DNA from 4 places in the Streptomyces sp. NPDC017940 genome. Region 2 is predicted to be linked to each of the others. Evidence: riboswitches for the same ligand, from Rfam matches in the RefSeq annotation. Region 2 holds a riboswitch; each other region holds the start of a gene.
What was found. Region 2 has a riboswitch for cobalamin ahead of cobN (cobaltochelatase subunit CobN). Riboswitches for the same ligand answer to the same signal wherever they lie in the genome.
Positions count from the first base shown of each region.

Region 1: another riboswitch for cobalamin. It lies ahead of ACH4DX_RS14605 (hypothetical protein); the one in region 2 lies ahead of cobN (cobaltochelatase subunit CobN).
Region 3: another riboswitch for cobalamin. It lies ahead of metE (5-methyltetrahydropteroyltriglutamate--homocysteine S-methyltransferase); the one in region 2 lies ahead of cobN (cobaltochelatase subunit CobN).
Region 4: another riboswitch for cobalamin. It lies ahead of ACH4DX_RS03970 (ABC transporter substrate-binding protein); the one in region 2 lies ahead of cobN (cobaltochelatase subunit CobN).

Region 1 is NZ_JBIRHJ010000004.1:21,446-25,756, forward strand. It holds gene ACH4DX_RS14590 (NAD-dependent epimerase/dehydratase family protein) at 1-142, shown strand, start outside; gene ACH4DX_RS14595 (hypothetical protein) at 363-623, shown strand; gene ACH4DX_RS14600 (ferric reductase-like transmembrane domain-containing protein) at 791-1,777, opposite strand; cobalamin riboswitch at 2,025-2,231, shown strand; gene ACH4DX_RS14605 (hypothetical protein) at 2,479-3,327, shown strand; gene ACH4DX_RS14610 (cysteine synthase family protein) at 3,324-4,311, shown strand, end outside.
Region 2 is NZ_JBIRHJ010000002.1:284,019-288,329, reverse strand. It holds gene ACH4DX_RS07360 (cobalamin biosynthesis protein CobG) at 1-1,542, opposite strand, end outside; cobalamin riboswitch at 1,598-1,743, shown strand; gene cobN (cobaltochelatase subunit CobN) at 1,773-4,311, shown strand, end outside.
Region 3 is NZ_JBIRHJ010000004.1:134,210-138,520, forward strand. It holds gene ACH4DX_RS15155 (FAD-dependent oxidoreductase) at 1-825, opposite strand, end outside; gene ACH4DX_RS15160 (TetR/AcrR family transcriptional regulator) at 1,051-1,665, shown strand; cobalamin riboswitch at 1,820-2,036, shown strand; gene metE (5-methyltetrahydropteroyltriglutamate--homocysteine S-methyltransferase) at 2,203-4,311, shown strand, end outside.
Region 4 is NZ_JBIRHJ010000001.1:950,696-955,006, reverse strand. It holds gene ACH4DX_RS03980 (ABC transporter ATP-binding protein) at 1-347, opposite strand, end outside; gene ACH4DX_RS03975 (FecCD family ABC transporter permease) at 428-1,486, opposite strand; gene ACH4DX_RS03970 (ABC transporter substrate-binding protein) at 1,494-2,519, opposite strand; cobalamin riboswitch at 2,677-2,862, opposite strand; gene ACH4DX_RS03965 (VOC family protein) at 2,876-3,331, opposite strand; gene ACH4DX_RS03960 (helix-turn-helix domain-containing protein) at 3,328-4,218, opposite strand.

The DNA of each region.
Region 1 (4,311 bases), on a different contig from region 2:
CTACGCCGTCGACCAGCTCGCGCACTCCGTCGTCCTGGACGTGAGCAGGGCCGAGTCCCAAGGATGGGTGGCTCGTCGTACGCTCAAGGACTACGAGGGCTCCGCCGGGAAGCAGGGAACCCCGTGCCGCAGAGCCGCCTGAGCGCGACGGCGCGTCAGCGTCAGGGTCCACCGACGGGTCGGGCCGTGCGGCAGTCGCCCCAGCCCCTTGATGGTCGGCGGGACTGCCCTCAACCCGTGGGGGAACTCCGCCTCGCTCATGGACGAGCAGGCCTGTGGGAGAGCGGGCGCCGGGGATCGCGGGATTCGACCGTGCGGACGAGGGCACCTGGAACTCATAACGAGTAGTCAGGAGACGTCAGGTGGTCATGACCTCCCGCCCCGGCCCCCAAGAGATCAGAGCGAAGCGTTGGGCTTGGGGCACGCTGTCCGTGGCGCTCCTGCTGAATGCCCTGGCACGCATCATGGAGATCCACGGGTTGTGGTGGGTCATTCTGCGTACGATCGTGCTGGTCGTCTTCATCGTGACGATGTTGCTGTACGTGGTCCTGCACATCCGACGTCTCCGAGATGATCGTCGCAGCGGGCGGTCCCGCAGGAGCGACTCGATGGATGCGCGCTGAGGGTTGTCCCGTATGGGGCTCGGCTCTGCACGATGCCAGGCGGTCAGTGCACAGGGCGCGCTGTAGAGGTCGCTGTCAGCAGCACGGAGCCACGGCGGACGGTGGCTGGACGCGGGCCGAGGCCGGTGCGGGGCCGTGCCGGACCGGCGCCCCTCAGTGGTCGTGGATCACTCCGGCTCGGGAGCGTGCGGGCTCGTCGAGGGCGGCGCGGCCGGGCGTTCCCGGCCGCCGTCGTGACCGGACGCCACCACGATGAGCAACCCCACCACGACGGCTCCGGCGGCAACCCGGCCGCAGGCCCGCACCGTCCAGCCGGGCAGCGACACGCCTCGGCGCCGACCCGGTGCGCCGAGGCTCTGGGCCCGCCGAGCGGGCCGCAGCAGGCGCAGCAACAACAGCACGGCGACCGGGAGTTGCAGCAGCCACAGCACGGTGCGCGGCCACTCGCCGTACCAGACGTTGGTGCCGTACAGCAGGGTGTGCCACACGCTCAGCACGTACACGACGATCACGAAACGGTGCAGGCGGCGCCAGGTGTTCGCGCCGATGCGGTGCCGGATGTAGAACAGCAGACCGAGCGGAACGGCCAGGTAGAGGGCCCCCTGGCCGATGGGGATGGCGAACCGGCCGGTGCCGGAGTCGTACCAGCCGGGCACGAACGAGTCCGCGAATCCCGCCCACAGCCGTTCGGCCCACGCCAGCTCGGTCTCGTAGCGTACGAGTTCGGCCGCGAACATCAGCGCGTGCGCGAACATCAGGGCCATCGTGGTCAGGCTCGTGGTGCGGTGCCAGCGTTCCAGGACCTGTCGGGAGACCGGCAGCCGGGCGGGCCGCGGCCCCGAAAGCAGCAGACCGAGCATGACCGTGCCCCAGGCCCACAGCAGGCCCGACCAGCCGAACGCCTGGCTGAGCAGGTACATCCAGTACGTATGGGGGTCGTCCATGAACGGCATGACCGCGACCGTCGCCGAGTCACCCGATTCCATGCGGACGTACAGGAACGCGAAGACGCCCGCCGTGACCAGGACCGCCGCGGTCGCGTCGGGCAGCGCGGCCCGCAGATCGGCGCTCAGGGCGACGCGGTCGGCCGGACGCCTGTCACCGGCGGACTGCGGGGGCGTGCCGTCGTCCGCGGGCGTCGTCTCTGGCAGCATCCTGGGCCTTCCCGGGCGCGGGACACCGACGGGCGGTGTGCACGTGTGGTCGGGCAACAAGTGTGGCCGAGTTGGCCGGGCAATACTGAGGCCGTATTCAGCCAGAGTGGCGTATGGGGGCCAAGTGAGCATCATCGAACGCCAACTCTCGCTCAAGAACGATCGCTTTCGGACAACTGCGAAAGCGCCCCCTGCCGCAGCGGCGCGGACGGCCCTACGCTGACGCTTGCAGTCGGTTCGTGCCTCCTGTCCCCCGGACACCGGTGGTGCGACGCAAGAGGGAACCCGGTGGGAATCCGGGACTGTCCCGCAGCGGTGAGGGGAACGAAAGCCGTCAACAGCACTGGGCCCGTAGCTGGATGGGGCCGGGGAAGCGACGGCCGGTAGGTGCCCGCCGGATCTCCGGTGAGCGAGCCCACGAGTCCGAAGACCTGCCACTGCGCCCGCGCCTGACGTGCGGGTTGTGCACGGTGACCTCGAGGACTGGGTCGGCGGTACGGACGGCCGCAGGGCATGTGCTGCGCCGCGCCTCCTTCGCGGTCCTCTTCGGGCTCGGGACCAGAGGAGGGCATGTCCGTGACCACGCGTGTTCCTGTCATCCGTGTCGGATGCCGGTCGGCCTGTCCGTCGGCGGACCGGACGGGACGGTGCTGACACCCTCCGGGGAGCCCGGTGGGACGCGGCAGGGGCCGGGCCCCACCGTGTCAGGCGTCTGCCACGGCACTCTGGGTGAGCTCTACCAGGGCCCGCTGCGGGCGGGATCCGAGCCGGACATCGCGGTGGTGTCCTTTCCCGTGGACCGTCATTCCTGGGTGCACTTCACCCCGGGGACGGACACGCCGAACCGGCTGCCCCTCGGGGAGAAGTCCGCGACGGCGGCCCGGCTGTTCCTGGAGCACTTCGGGCTGACGCTGCCACCGGGCCACTGGGACGCCCACTCCGACCTGCGGGTGGGGGTGGGGATGGCGAGTTCCACCGCCGACATCGTGGCGACCCTGCGCTGCCTGTTCCGGCTCTTCGCCCTGCCGTACGACACGGACGTGGTCCTCGGGATCCTGACCGCGATCGAGCGGGCCGACAGCGTCTTCCTCGACGAGTTCGCGCTGTACCTCAGCGGTCGGCACCGCGTGCTCCGTCGCCTCGGCACGGACATCGGATTCCACACCGCCTACATCACCGAGCCCGGGACGGTGGACACCGCCGCCGTCACCGACCTTCTCCTCAAGCACTACCGGCGGCACGGGGAAGAGTACGAGCGCTGCCTGACAGATCTGCTCAAGGGCTTCGCATCCGGCGACCCGGCCGCCGTCGCACGGGCGTCCACCGTCAGCGCCGCCCTGTCGCAGCACGTGCTGCCCAAGGCGGCCTTCGACAGCATGCTCGCCCACCGCGAGCGGTTCGGCGCCGACGGCGTCTTCGTCGCCCACACCGGCTGCATGATCGGCTACCTCTTCCCCACCCGCCTCGACGCCGACGGCAAGTCGGACCTGTCCGCCTACTTCCACTCGCTCGGCCACCAGTGTTCCTTCGCCCAAGGAGGCTACGGGTGATCCACCCCCACATCGCCGACGCCTTGAAACTCCCCGACCTCGTACGGCTCACCGACGGCGTCGTCCTGATCCGGTTCGAGTCGATGAAGATCTACTCAGCGCTCGCCGCCGTCCGCCACCTCCTGGAACGGGGAACGATCCGCCCGGGACAAACCCTGATCGACAGCTCCAGCGGCATCTACGCCTACGCCCTGGCACTGGCCTGCCACCGCTACGGCATGCGCTGCCACATCGTCGCGTCCACCACCGTCGACACCAGCACACGCGCCCAGCTCGAGATCCTCGGTGCCACCGTGGACCAGGTCAGCCCCTCGAAGAACCTGAAGCTGGACCAGGAGTTGCGCGTGCGGCGCGTGCGGGAGATCCTCGCCGAGCACCCGGGCTGGCACTGGATGCGCCAGTACCACGACGACATCCACTACCTCGGCTACCACGAGGTCGCCGACCGGATCACGGCCACGTTTCCCGAGGCCGCGCTGACCGTCGTCGGAGGCGTGGGCTCCGGGGCCTCGACGGGTGGCCTGGTGGAACGCCTGCGCGCCACGGACCCCTCGGTACGGCTGGTCGGTGTGCAGCCCTTCGGGAGCGTCACCTTCGGCAGCCAGGACCACCGCGACCCCGAAGCGATCATCGCCGGCATCGGGTCGTCGATCGCCTTCGACAACGTCCGCCACCACCTCTACGACGCCCTCCACTGGCTGGACTTCACCCACGCCATGTCCGGCACGATCGCGCTGCTGCGCGAGCACGCCGTCTTCGCCGGTCTGTCGACCGGCGCCGGGTACCTGGCCGCGACGCACGAGGCGCGTCACCACCCCGACCGGCTGCACCTGGTGATCGGCGCCGACACCGGACACCGCTATGTCGAGCGCGTCTTCGCCAGGCACCCGGAGGCCCTGGACCCCGCCGCCCTGCGACCCGTCGAGGTATCAGGACCGCAGGAGATGACCATGCCCTGGTCCACGATGCCCTGGCGGCGCGCGG
Region 2 (4,311 bases):
GGAGGGGTCGTCGAGGTCGACGGTGCGCGGGGTGGGGTCCCCGGCGGGGGCTGTGGCGGTCGCGGCGGTGGCGGCGGTGGTGGCCACCGAGAGGCGGTAGCCTCCGCCGCCGTCCGCGGCGACCACGTCGATGTGGTCGCCCCGGGGGTGCCCGCAGCGCCGTTCGCATCCGGACCAGTACAGGGGCAGGCTGTCGGACGGGACCTCGGCGAGGGTACGGGCGGCGTCCGCCCGCACGTCCGTGCGGGACTTGGCGCATCCGGGCCTGCCGATGCAGGCGCCGACCAGCAGCCAGGGGGAGCCGTTCTCCGTGACGAGGCCGACGGCCGACAGGCCCGCCCGCGCCTCCTCGACCCGGTCCGCGCCCAGGCCCGGTGTGGGCACGACGACGCCACGCCACGGCGTCAACCGCAGCTCACCCGCGGGGGAGAGGGCGGCGACACGGGCCAACTCACGCCACTGCGACGCCGAGAGCCGCCCGAGCGGAGCGTGCACGGAGAGCGCGGCGAAGTCGCCTACGACACCGGGGACTGGGCCGCCGTCGGGTGGCGAGGCGCTGTCGGGTACCGGGCTGCCGTCGGGTGGCGAGGCGCTGTCGGGGACCGGGCCGTCGCCGGGCACCGGACCGCTGTCGGGCACCGGGTCGCCGCCGGGTACCGATGCGCTGCCGGACACCAGGCCGCCGCCGGGCACCGCACCGCCGCCAAGCACCGAGGCACCGCCGGGCACCGAAGCGTCACCGGACACCGCATCGCCGCACGCGCCCGCCGCCCCCGAGCCTCCCGCACACCCGGTGTGCGCGATCCCCTCAGCCAGCAAGCGGTCGCCGACCCGCCGCAGCAACGCGCCGTCGGCGAGGGCGAGTTCGTCCACGCGCCAGGCCTCGGTGCCGCAGGAGCGCACGGTGGCGAGGAACACCTCGGCCGCCAGCAAGGCGGCGCGGGGCGCGTCCGGGCCGGAGACGTGCAGGGTCGCGTCGCCCGAGCCGAGGCCGAGCAGCGCGCCGCCGTCCGCGGCCGCGCGCAGCGTCACGTCCGCGTCGAGCGCGGCCACGTCCCCGCGGCCGTCGTCGAGAGCGAACAGGAACCGGCCCGAGAGGGCGGGCGCCGCCTCGCTGGCGCACAGCGTCGCGTCGAGGGACACGAGCCAGGGCCGCACGTCCCGCAGGCCGTGCCCGTCGAGGCCGGACAGGGGCGAGGCCACGATGTTGCGCACTCGCTCGTGCGCGGCGGAGGGCAGCAGCCCGGCCGCGCCGAGCCGCCCGGCGAGCTCCGCGCCGCAGGCGTCGCGCAGCCCCCGCAGCTGGACGTTGCCGCGCGAGGTGAGATGCAACTCACCGTCGCCGAGCTCCTCGGCCGCGCCGAGGAGCGCCTCCGCCTGCCGGACGGTCAGCACACCGCCGGGAACACGGACCCTGGCAAGTGCGCCGTCGTGCGCCCCATGCAGCCGCAGCGCGCCGGGACAGGCGTCACCGCGGTCCCGTGCGGCCGCTGTGGCCTGGGACGATGAGGGAGGGGGAGCCGTGGTCACGGCGGCGAGCATACCTACGATCACACCGGGTGCACCTTCTCCTGGTGCCCGGTCGCGGCCTACTATGCTCCTCGGTGGATCATTCGGTCCGCCATCGCCAGACGGCGACAGGGGAGGAAGCCCGGTGTGAATCCGGCGCGGTCCCGCCACTGTGAGTCCGGCCCCCAGGGGCCGGGCGAGTCAGGAACTCCCGCCGTCAGACACCGCCCGGGGCGCGGACCCCGAGGAAGGCCAGACACCGCATGCTGCCCGCATCCGGGGACGCCGCCCCGTCCCCCCGCATCCTGCTCCTGTCGACCTCCGACACGGACCTGCTCAGCGCCCGCGCGGCGGCAGGACCGGTCCGCTACCGCTTCGCCAACCCGGCGCGGCTCCCCCTCGAAGACCTCTCGGGCCTGCTCGACGGCGTCGACCTCGTCGTCGTACGCCTCCTCGGCGGCATCCGCGCCTGGCAGGACGGCCTCGACCAGCTGCTCGCCGACGGCCGCCCGGTCGTCGTCCTCACCGGCGAACAGGCGCCCGACGCCCAGCTGATGGCCGCGTCCACCGTGCCCGTCGGCATCGCCGCGGAGGCGCACGCCTACCTCGCGCACGGCGGCCCGGCGAACCTGGAGCAGCTCGCCCGCTTCCTCTCCGACACCGTGCTGCTCACCGGGCACGGCTTCGACGCGCCCGCCGCCGCGCCCAGCTGGGGCCCGCTGGAGCGCACGCCCCGCGCCGGTGCCGAGGGCCCCGTCGTGGCCGTGCTCTACTACCGCGCCCACCACATGAGCGGCAACACCGCCTTCGTGCACGCGCTGTGCGACGCCGTCGAGGACGCGGGCGCCAGGCCGCTGCCGCTGTACGTCGCCTCGCTGCGCGCCCCCGAGCCGGAGCTGATCGAGCAGCTGCGGACCGTCGACGTCATCGTCACCACGGTCCTCGCGGCGGGCGGCACCAAGCCCGCAGAGGCGTCCGCGGGCGGCGACGACGAGTCCTGGGACGCGGGCGCGCTGACCACCCTGGACGTGCCCATCCTCCAGGCCCTGTGCCTGACCGGGTCGAGGGCCGCCTGGGAGGACAACGACGAGGGCGTCTCGCCGCTCGACGCCGCGAGCCAGATCGCGGTGCCCGAGTTCGACGGGCGTCTGATCACCGTCCCGTTCTCCTTCAAGGAGATCGACGCCGACGGCCTGCCCGCGTACGTCGCCGACCCCGAGCGCGCCGCCCGCGTCGCCGGGATCGCCGTACGGCACGCGAGGCTCCGCCACATCCCTGCCGCCGACAAGCGCCTCGCGCTCGTGCTCTCCGCGTATCCGACCAAGCACTCCCGCATCGGCAACGCGGTCGGCCTCGACACCCCCGCGAGCGCCGTGGCCCTGCTGCGCCGCCTGCGCGACGAGGGCTACGACTTCGGGGACGCCGAGGTGCCAGGACTGGCGTCCGGCGACGGCGACGAGCTGATCCGCGCGCTGATCGAGGCGGGCGGCCACGACCAGGACTGGCTCACCGACGAGCAGCTGGCCCGCAACCCGGTGCGGATCCCCGCGGCCGACTACCGCCGCTGGTACGCGACCCTGCCCGAGGAACTGCGCACCGCCGTCGAGGAGCACTGGGGTCCCGCGCCCGGCGAGATGTTCGTCGACCGCAGCGGCAACCCGGAGGGCGACATCGTCCTCGCCGCCCTGCGCTTCGGCAATCTGCTGATCCTCATCCAGCCGCCGCGCGGCTTCGGCGAGAACCCGATCGCGATCTACCACGACCCGGACCTGCCGCCCTCGCACCACTATCTGGCCGCCTACCGCTGGATCGCCGCTGCCGCCGAGGACGGCGGCTTCGGCGCCGACGCGATGATCCACCTGGGCAAGCACGGCAACCTGGAGTGGCTGCCCGGCAAGAACGCGGGCCTGTCCGCGGCCTGCGGCCCGGACGCCGCGCTCGGTGACCTGCCGCTGATCTACCCGTTCCTGGTCAACGACCCGGGCGAGGGCACCCAGGCCAAGCGACGGGTGCACGCCACGCTCATCGACCACCTGGTCCCGCCGATGGCCCGCGCCGACTCCTACGGCGACATCGCGCGCCTGGAGCAGCTCCTGGACGAGTACGCCCAGATCTCCTCGATGGACCCGGCCAAGCTCCCGGCGATCCGGGCCCAGATCTGGACCCTCATCCAGGCCGCCAAGCTGGACCACGACCTCGGCCTGGACGACCGGCCCGACGACGACGGCTTCGACGACTTCCTGCTGCACGTCGACGGCTGGCTGTGCGAGGTCAAGGACGCCCAGATCCGCGACGGCCTGCACGTGCTCGGCGCACCGCCCGCGGCGGGCGACCGCGTCAACCTCGTCCTCGCCATCCTCCGCGCCCGCCAGATCTGGGGCGGCACCACCGCCCTGCCCGGACTGCGCGAGGCGCTCGGCCTCGACGAGTCCGCGGCGACCCGCACCACCGCCGACGAGGCGGAGGCCAAGGCCCGCGCCCTGGTGGAGCGGATGGAGGAGCTCGGCTGGGACCCGGACTCCGTGCCCGAGGGGCACGGCGAACAGGTCACCGCCATCCTGGAGTTCGCCGCCCGCGAGGTCGTGCCGCGCCTGGCGGCGACCACCGCGGAGCTGGACCACGCCGTGCACGCCCTGAACGGCGGCTTCGTGCCCGCGGGCCCGTCGGGCTCGCCGCTGCGCGGCCTGGTCAACGTGCTGCCCACCGGCCGCAACTTCTACTCCGTCGACCCCAAGGCCGTGCCCTCGCGCCTCGCCTGGGAGACGGGTCAGGCCCTCGCCGACTCGCTCCTCGAGCGCTACC
Region 3 (4,311 bases), on a different contig from region 2:
GCCCCAGCCGGTGAACCGGCGCAGGAGCGCGTCGCGCACGGCAGGGGTGTCGGCGAGGTCGACCCCGTCCTGCCGGTACCAGTCCTCGTCGGCGCGCATGGCTACGTAGACGCGTATGTGTCCGCCGCTGTTGCGCTGGGCGACGAAGCCCTGCCGGTTGTGGAGGGCCATCATCGTGCCGGCGGCGGTCAGTGCGGCCAGGCGGGGATGACGGACGTCGGCGTCGTCGAAGCCGGTCTCGACGAAGGTGACGCCGGTGTAGCGGGGTGCGGCGTTCGTCAGCAGGCGGCGCACCTTGGACCAGGCGCCGTCGGCGCCGATGACGAGATCGGCGTCGGCAGCGGTGCCGTCGGTGAAGTGCAGTCGGTGGACGCCGTCGCCGAGGGGTTCGACGCGGGCGAGTCCGTGACCCCAGTGGACGGTGCCTGGTTCGAGGGACTCCAGCAGGAGACGGCGCAGTACCCCACGGTCGATCTCCGGATTGCCCTCGGTGGTGTCGGCCTCCGGCGGTATCCCGTCGAACACGATCCGGCCGTCGCCGCCGACCAGACGCATCTGCTGCCCCTCGGGGCGGGACAAGGAGCGGAACTCGTCCAGCAACCCTGCCGCACGCAGGGCGTGTTGGCCCGACCCCGGGTGCATGTCGAGGGTGCCGCCCTGGTCGCGGGCGGCCGGAGAGGCGTCCAGTTCGTGGACGGTGACGGCGATGCCGTGCTGCTGGAGGACGCGCGCGCAGGTGAGGCCGCCGGGACCGGCGCCGATGACGGCGATGCGGAGTACGGGGGTGGTGTGCATGGGGGTGGTGTGCATGGGGGTGGTGTTCATGGGCGGTGCTCCGTTCGGAAGGGCGCGCCGTCGCGGGCGGCGTGGCTGATCACAGAGTTCGCGCAAGCGGCCTGGCCGGTCACTGAGTTCACGCGATCGGCCTGGCTGATCACTGGGTTCACGCGATCGGCCCGGCTGATCACTGGGTTCAGGAGAGCACGGCCGTTCCATAAGTGCAACAGGTAAACTTTTGAAGCCGTGCAACCACAGGGGTAGGGTGCGGGAATGAACGAGACCGAGACCGGCGCGGCGGAAGCGCCGATGGGGCGCCGCGAGCGCAAGAAGGCCGCCACCCGCCAGGCCATCGCCGACGCCGCGCTGCGGCTGTTCCTGGAGCGCGGCTACGACGACGTCGGCATCCGCGAGATCGCGGACGCCGCCGATGTGTCGACCACGACGCTGTTCAAGCACTTCCCGGTCAAGGAGGCCCTCGTCTTCGACGAGGAGGCCGACGACGAGGCCCGGCTGCTCGCAGCCGTGCGCGAACGCCCCCGGGGGCAGTCCGTCCCCACAGCACTGCGCGAGCACGCCTTGCGCCACCGCATGGCCGCCTCCGACGGAGACGCCCGCTTCGCCGCCTTCTTCGACCTGGTGAACAACACCCCCGCGCTGCGCGACTACCTTCAGGGCATGTGGTCGCGCCACGCTTCGGCCCTCGCCCGGGTGATCGCCAAGGAGAGCGGCATGCCCGCGAACGACCCGGCCTGCACGGCCCTGGCCCACTTCGCCCTGGAGGCACCCCGCGCCGCCCGCGGCCAGGACGACCCCCGCGAGGCCGTCACTCGTGCCTTCGAGTTGTTGGAGAACGGCTGGCGGGGGCTCGCCCCCGCCGGGAACTGAGGGCGAATCCGGGACTCCGGCCTTTTCTCGCGCCCGGCGTCCGCGGGACAGGCTCGACCCGGACCCGGACCCGGACCCGGCCCCGGACCCGAACCGTGTCCGAGATCACTTGCCGCCGTACGGGCAGCACTGCCCACGAAGCCGGTGACCCTCTAATCTGACCTGTGCAGCTGGTTCGCCCTGTCCGCCAGACAGACGCGTCGCAAGAGGGAACCCGGTGGGAATCCGGGACTGCCCCGCAGCGGTGAGTGGGAACGAACGCCGTCATACGCACTGGACCCGGCCGGGTCTGGGAAGCGACGGCCAGTAGGAGTCTGCTTCGGCAGGCGCGCCCACGAGTCCGAAGACCTGCCCGTTGCCCGCACGTGACCGATCGCGTGCGGACATCCCGGTGACCTCGTGGGCGGGTCGGCGTGCACACCAGGCGGAGGACGACCGCGCCACGGCGCGCACGTCCGCCCCGTCCGGTTCGTCACCCCTTCGCGTCCGTGTCCCGTCACCGGGATGCTCAGGAGTCATCTCGCGAAGGAGATTTCCGTGACAGCGAAGCCCGCAGCCGCGGCAGCACGGGCCACCGTGTACGGCTACCCCCGCCAGGGTCGGAACCGTGAGCTCAAGAAGGCCGTCGAGGGCTACTGGAAGGGCCGCGTCACGGCGGACGCCCTCCGGCAGACCGCGGCGGACCTACGACGCTCCGCCTGGCAGCAGTTGGCCGACGCAGGCATCCACGAGGTGCCGACCGGGGACTTCTCGTACTACGACCACGTCCTCGACACCAGTGTCATGGTCGGCGCCGTACCGCCACGGCACCGCGCGGCCGTCGACGCCGACGCGCTCGACGGCTACTTCGCGATGGCACGCGGCACCCAGGACGTGGCGCCGCTGGAGATGACCAAGTGGTTCGACACCAACTACCACTACCTGGTGCCGGAGTTGAGCCCCGACACCGTCTTCACGGCCGACTCGGCCAAGCAGGTCGCCGAGCTGAAGGAGGCACTCGCGCTCGGCCTCGCCGCCCGCCCCGTCCTGGTCGGCCCCGTCACCTATCTGCTCCTGGCCAAGCCCGCTCCCGGTGCGGCGGCCGACTTCGAGCCGCTGACGCTCCTGGACCGCCTCCTTCCCGTGTACGCCGAGGTCCTCGTCGCCCTGCGCGCGGCCGGCGCCGAGTGGGTGCAGCTCGACGAGCCCGCCCTGGTGCAGGACCGCACACCCGCCGAGCTCAACGCCGCAGCGCGCGCCTACCGCGATCTCGGCGCCCTCACCGACCGGCCCAAGCTGCTCGTGGCGTCCTACTTCGACCGGCTCGGCGACGCGCTGCCCGTCCTCGCGAAGGCGCCGGTCGACGGCCTGGCCCTCGACTTCACCGCCGCCGCTGCCGCCAACCTCGACGCGCTGGCCGCGGTCGGCGGACTGCCCGGCAAGCGCCTGGTCGCGGGTGTGGTCGACGGCCGCAACGTCTGGATCAACAACCTCGAGAACTCCCTGTCCACCCTCGGCACGCTCCTGGGTCTCGCCGACCAGGTCGACGTGGCCGCCTCCTGCTCCCTCCTGCACGTCCCGATCGACGCGGCGGCCGAGCGCGACATCGACCCGCAGATCCTGCGCTGGCTCGCCTTCGCCCGGCAGAAGACGGCGGAGATCTCCACACTGGCCAGGGGTCTCGCCCAGGGAACCGACGCCATCGCCGCCGAACTCGCCGCCAACCGCGCCGACCTCGCGTCCCGCGCCACCTCACCCATCACGCACGACACAGCGGTACGGGCCAGGGTCGCCGCCGTCACCGACGCCGACAGCCGCCGCTCCCAGCCGTACAGCACCCGCACCGTCGCCCAGCGGGCCCACCTCAAGCTGCCGCTCCTCCCGACGACCACCATCGGTTCGTTCCCGCAGACCGCGGAACTGCGCGCCGCCCGCGCCGACCTGCGCGCGGGACGCATCGACGACGCGGGTTACGAGCAGCGCGTCGAGAGCGAGATCCGCGACGTGCTCGCCTTCCAGGAGCAGGCAGGCATCGACGTCCTGGTGCACGGCGAGCCCGAGCGCAACGACATGGTGCAGTACTTCGCCGAACAGCTCACGGGCTACCTCGCCACCCAGCACGGCTGGGTGCAGTCGTACGGCACCCGGTACGTGCGTCCGCCGGTCCTCGCCGGTGACATCTCCCGGCCCGAGCCGATGACGGTGCGCTGGACGGCGTACGCGAACTCGCTCACGGACCGGCCGGTCAAGGGGATGCTGACCGGCCCCGTGACGATGCTCGCCTGGTCCTTCGTCCGTGACGACCAGCCGCCCGGCGACACCGCACGGCAGGTCGCCCTCGCCCTGCGCGACGAGGTCGGCGACCTGGAGGCGGCGGGCACTTCGGTCATCCAGGTCGACGAGCCCGCGCTGCGCGAGACGCTGCCGCTGCGCGCCACGGACCGCGCCGCGTACCTGGCGTGGGCCACCGAGGCGTTCCGGCTCACGACCAGCGGCGTCCGGCCGCAGACGCAGATCCACACCCACATGTGCTACGCCGAGTTCGGTGACATCGTGCAGGCCATCGACGACCTCGACGCCGACGTCATCAGCCTGGAGGCGGCCCGCTCGCACATGCAGGTGGCCCGGGAGTTGGCCGCCCACGGCTACCCGCGCGAGGCGGGCCCC
Region 4 (4,311 bases), on a different contig from region 2:
TCGTCCTCGGGGGTGCCGCCCGACCACGGCCTGCGGTGCGGGATCCGGCCGAGCGCCACCACGTCCCGTACGGTCAGCTCGACCTGTGTCGTGGCGTGCTGGTCGACCACCGCGAGGCGGCGGGCCGTCGTCCTGCGGCCGAGGCGCGGCAGCGGTACGCCGTCCAGCGTGACCACGCCCGTCGCGGGCGCGAGGACCCCCGAGAGCAGGCGCAGCAGCGTGGACTTGCCGGAACCGTTCGGGCCGAGGAGGCCCACCGTGCTGCCCGGCCGGGGCGCGAGGGTGATGCCGTCGACGATCAGACAGCCGCCCGCCCGGTGCGCGACCCGCTCCGCCGCGAGCCCCACCGGTGCGGCAACCTCCGCGGACGCGGAAGCCTCCGTGAGCGCAGCAACCCCCGTCCCCCCAACCCCCTCCCCGCACCCCGTCACGCGCCCCTCCTCGTCCGGTACAGCACGACCACGAACGCCGGTACGCCGATCAGTGATGTCACCACGCCCACCGGCACCTCCTGCGGGTCGAGGACCGTGCGGGCCAGGGTGTCCACCCAGATCAGGAAGATCGCGCCCGCGAGTGCCGTCACCGGCAGCAGCCGGGGGTGCCCCGCGCCCGCGACCGCCCGGGCCGCGTGCGGCAGGACCAGGCCCACGAAGCCGATCGCCCCGGCGCTGCTGACCAGGACCGCCGTCAGGAGTGCCGTCGTACAGAGCAGGACGACACGCACCCGGCCCACCCGTACGCCGAGGGTCGCCGCCGCGTCCTGGCCGAACGCGAAGGCGTCCAGGGTCCTCGCGTGCGGCAGGAGGACGGTGAGCGCGACGAGGAGGACCGCGGCGCACAGCCACACGTCCGTCCAGCCCGCTCCGCTGAGGGAGCCGAGGAGCCAGAACAGGACGCCGCGCGTCGTCTCCGCGTCGGCGGCCGTCAGGACGACGAAGGAGGTCAGGGAGGAGAAGAGCTGCATCGCCGCGACGCCGGACAGGACCACGCGGTCGATGGTGTCGCCCAGGGTGTGGCTGAGGAGGAGGACCAGGGCGAAGGAGAGTACGGCGCCGATGAAGGCGCCCGCGGACACCGTCAGGACTCCCCCGCCGACCCCGAGGACCACCACGGCCACGGCACCGGTGGACGCGCCGGAGGAGACACCGAGGACGAACGGGTCCGCGAGCGGGTTGCGGAGCAGCGCCTGGAGCACCGCCCCGCACACCGCGAGGCCCGCCCCGCACACCGCGGCGAGGACCGTGCGCGGCATCCGCAGGTTCCACACGATGCCGTCGCGGATCGGCGTCAGCTCCGGCTCGCCCCAGCCGAGGTGCGCCGCCACCGCCGACCACACGTCCGGTACGGAGATGTCGGCCGGGCCGATGGTGACGGCCGCCGCGAGGGAAAGGAACAGCGCCGCGAGCCCGGCGAGCCAGAGGAGGACCACCCGCGGCCCCGCGCCGCCCCGCGACCGGACACGCGGCGGCTCGGCGGAACGCCTCACCGCCCGCTCACTTCGCCAGGCCGAACCGGCGCAGTCCCGCCGCGACCTGTTCGATGCCGTCGACGGTGCGGATCGTCGGGTTGAGCGCCTGGCCGCTGAGCAGGACGTACCGCTTCTTCTTCACGGCCGTGAGGTTCTTCGTGGCCGGGTTGGACTCCAGGAACTCGATCTTCTGGCGGGCGCTCTCCGCGGACTGGGACCTGCGGGTGAGGTCGCCGACGACCAGGACGTCGGGGTCGCGGTCGGCGACGGTCTCCCAGTTGATCTGGGGCCACTCCTCGCGGGTGTCGGCGAAGGCGTTCTTCGCGCCGAGCTCGCGGGTGATGATGCCGGGCGCGCCGCAGCAGCCCGCGATGTAGGGGGCCTCGGAGTTGGCGAACCAGTACATGAGGGTGGTGTCGGAGGCGTCAATGGACCTGCTCGCCCGCGCGGTGCGCGACTTCAGGTCCGCGATCAGCTTCTCGCCCCGCCCGCGTACGTCGAAGACCCGCGCGAGGTCGCGGATCTCGCCGTACACGGTGTCCATGGTGAGGGTCTTGGTACGGGTGCCGTCGTCGTCGCCCGCGTTGTCCTTGCCCGCGCAGTCGGTGGGCGAGACGTAGACGGGCACACCGAGGTCGGTGAACTTGGCGCGGTCGGCGACGCCGCCCTTGCCGACCGTGTAGAGGAACGACGCGCTGACGAAGTCGGGTTCCTCGTCGAGCACCTTCTCCAGCGACGGATAGCGGTCCGCGAGCCGCGGGACCTTGGCGTTGTCCTTCCGCAGGCCCTTCAGGACAGGGTCCGTCCAGGTGCCGGTGCCGGCCATGCGGTCGGCGAGGCCGAGGGAGAGCAGGATCTCGGTGGAGCCCTGGTCGAGGGAGACGGCGCGCCGGGGCGGCGCGGGCACCTCGGTCCTCTCGCCGCACGCGGTGAGGGTGAGCGGGTAGCCGGGCGGCGCCTTGTCCGACCGCTTCGCGGACGAGCCGCCGCCGCACGCGGTGAGCAGGACGAGTCCGGCGCTCAGCAGGGCGGCACCGGCACGTGTACGGATACGACGAGTACGTGGACGGGAACGCGTGCGGGTGCGAGTGCGCGTACGCGTACGGGTGCGGGTGCGGGTGCGAACTGTACGGCGGACGATCGTGGACACACGTCTTCCCGAGTCTCAGGGCTCATGCGCGGAGCCTGGTCTGCGAAACCCCGCCGCCCGTGCGGACGGCGGTGCCAGCAGGTCTTCGGACTCGGGTTCGTCCGGGCGGGGCCGCCTTCCCAGGGGTACGGGCCCCCAGTGGCCGCTGGCCTCGCCCGTCCCCCTCACCGCTGCGCGTCAGTTCCGGTCTCGCACCGGATTCCCCGACCCTGGTACGGGTACGACTGGCGTCCGCAAGCTATCACCCCGGGCGGACGTCATGGCTGGTCGGGGCGGGGCTCCCCGGCGTAGGTGCCGAAGGACCACTTGTTGCCCTCGGGGTCCGCGACGCTGAACTCACGGCTGCCGTACGGCCGTTCCTGGAGCTCGCGGACCACCTTCACCCCGGCTTCGGTGAGCCTGCGGTAGAGGTCGTCGACGTGGGCGGTGACGACGTACGCGCTGAACGTGCCCGGCGCCGTGCACCACTCGGCCGCCGCCGGATCGTAGCTGCCGAACATGACACCGCCGCCCTCGGGCCAGTCGAGCTGGGCGTGGGCGACGCGGCCCGCGTCCTCGAACACGGCGGTGCGCAGGAACCCGACCGTGCCGACGAGGAAGTCGATCAGGGCGGGGGCGTCATGGGCCTGGAAGGCCGGCCAGACGTCGGGGGCGCGACGGTTCGCCGTCTTGGATGTGCTGGGTGCGTTCTGGGTGCTTTCGTCGGTGTTCATGGGTCCAAGTCTTCGCCGCCGCCGTGCGCCCCGGCTTGGATATTCCGGCACTCCTCCGCCAGCCAAGCGGTGGGGCTCGCGTCTGTGTACTGGCGGAAGTCCCGTACCAGGTGGGAGTGGTCGTAGTACCCGCAGTCGGCGGCGATCCCGGCGAGGTCGGGGCGCGCGCCCGCGGCGACGGCGCGCACGGCGGCCGTCTTGGCGTGCTGGAAGCGCATCAGGCGGGCGGCCTGCTTGGGGGTGACGCCGGTCTCGGCGCGGAACAGCGCGGACAGGCGGCGCTCGCTGAGCGCGACGTGGGCGGACAGGCCGCGCAGGGTGCCCGCGCCCCGGTGCCTGGCGAGCCACGACCAGGCTTCGGTGATCTCGGGCCGTACCGCGCCGGTGCGCCCGGCGGCGGCCGTGCGGCGGGCCAGGTAGGCGTTCAGGAGGGCGAAGCGGCCCTCCCAGGAATCCAGTTCGCAGAGGCGTTCGCGGACGTCGGCGGCCATGCGGCCGAGGACGTCGGCGCCCTCGACGACCATCGGGCCCGCGAGTTCGGCTGCGGGCAGGCCGAGCAGGGCGCGGGCCGCGAGCGGGTGCACGGCCAGCTGGATGCCGGACTCGTGCTCGGGCTGGACGACGTAGGCGGGGCTCTGGTGCAGGCCGCCGACGACGATGTCGGTGCGCGCGGCGTCGGGTCCCGTCGCCTCGCCGGGGGTGCGGCCGGTGACGACGGGGCCGTCCAGGGAGAAGATCAGCGTCAGGTACGGGGACGGCAGACCGCGGTGGAGTGCGGTGCCGCCGCCCTGTCTGCGGTAGCCGACGGCTGACACGACGGTGCCGCCGGGCGGGGGCGCGGCCCGGACGAACTCGCCGGACGCGGGACCCGTGACTGAGGAGCCCATGGAGCCATTGTGCGGGCGCGCGCGAGGGCCTGTCGTCCCGCAGGGCCACCCGCGCTGGCGGTGACGCCGGAGCAGCTCGGGCAGTCCCGCTGC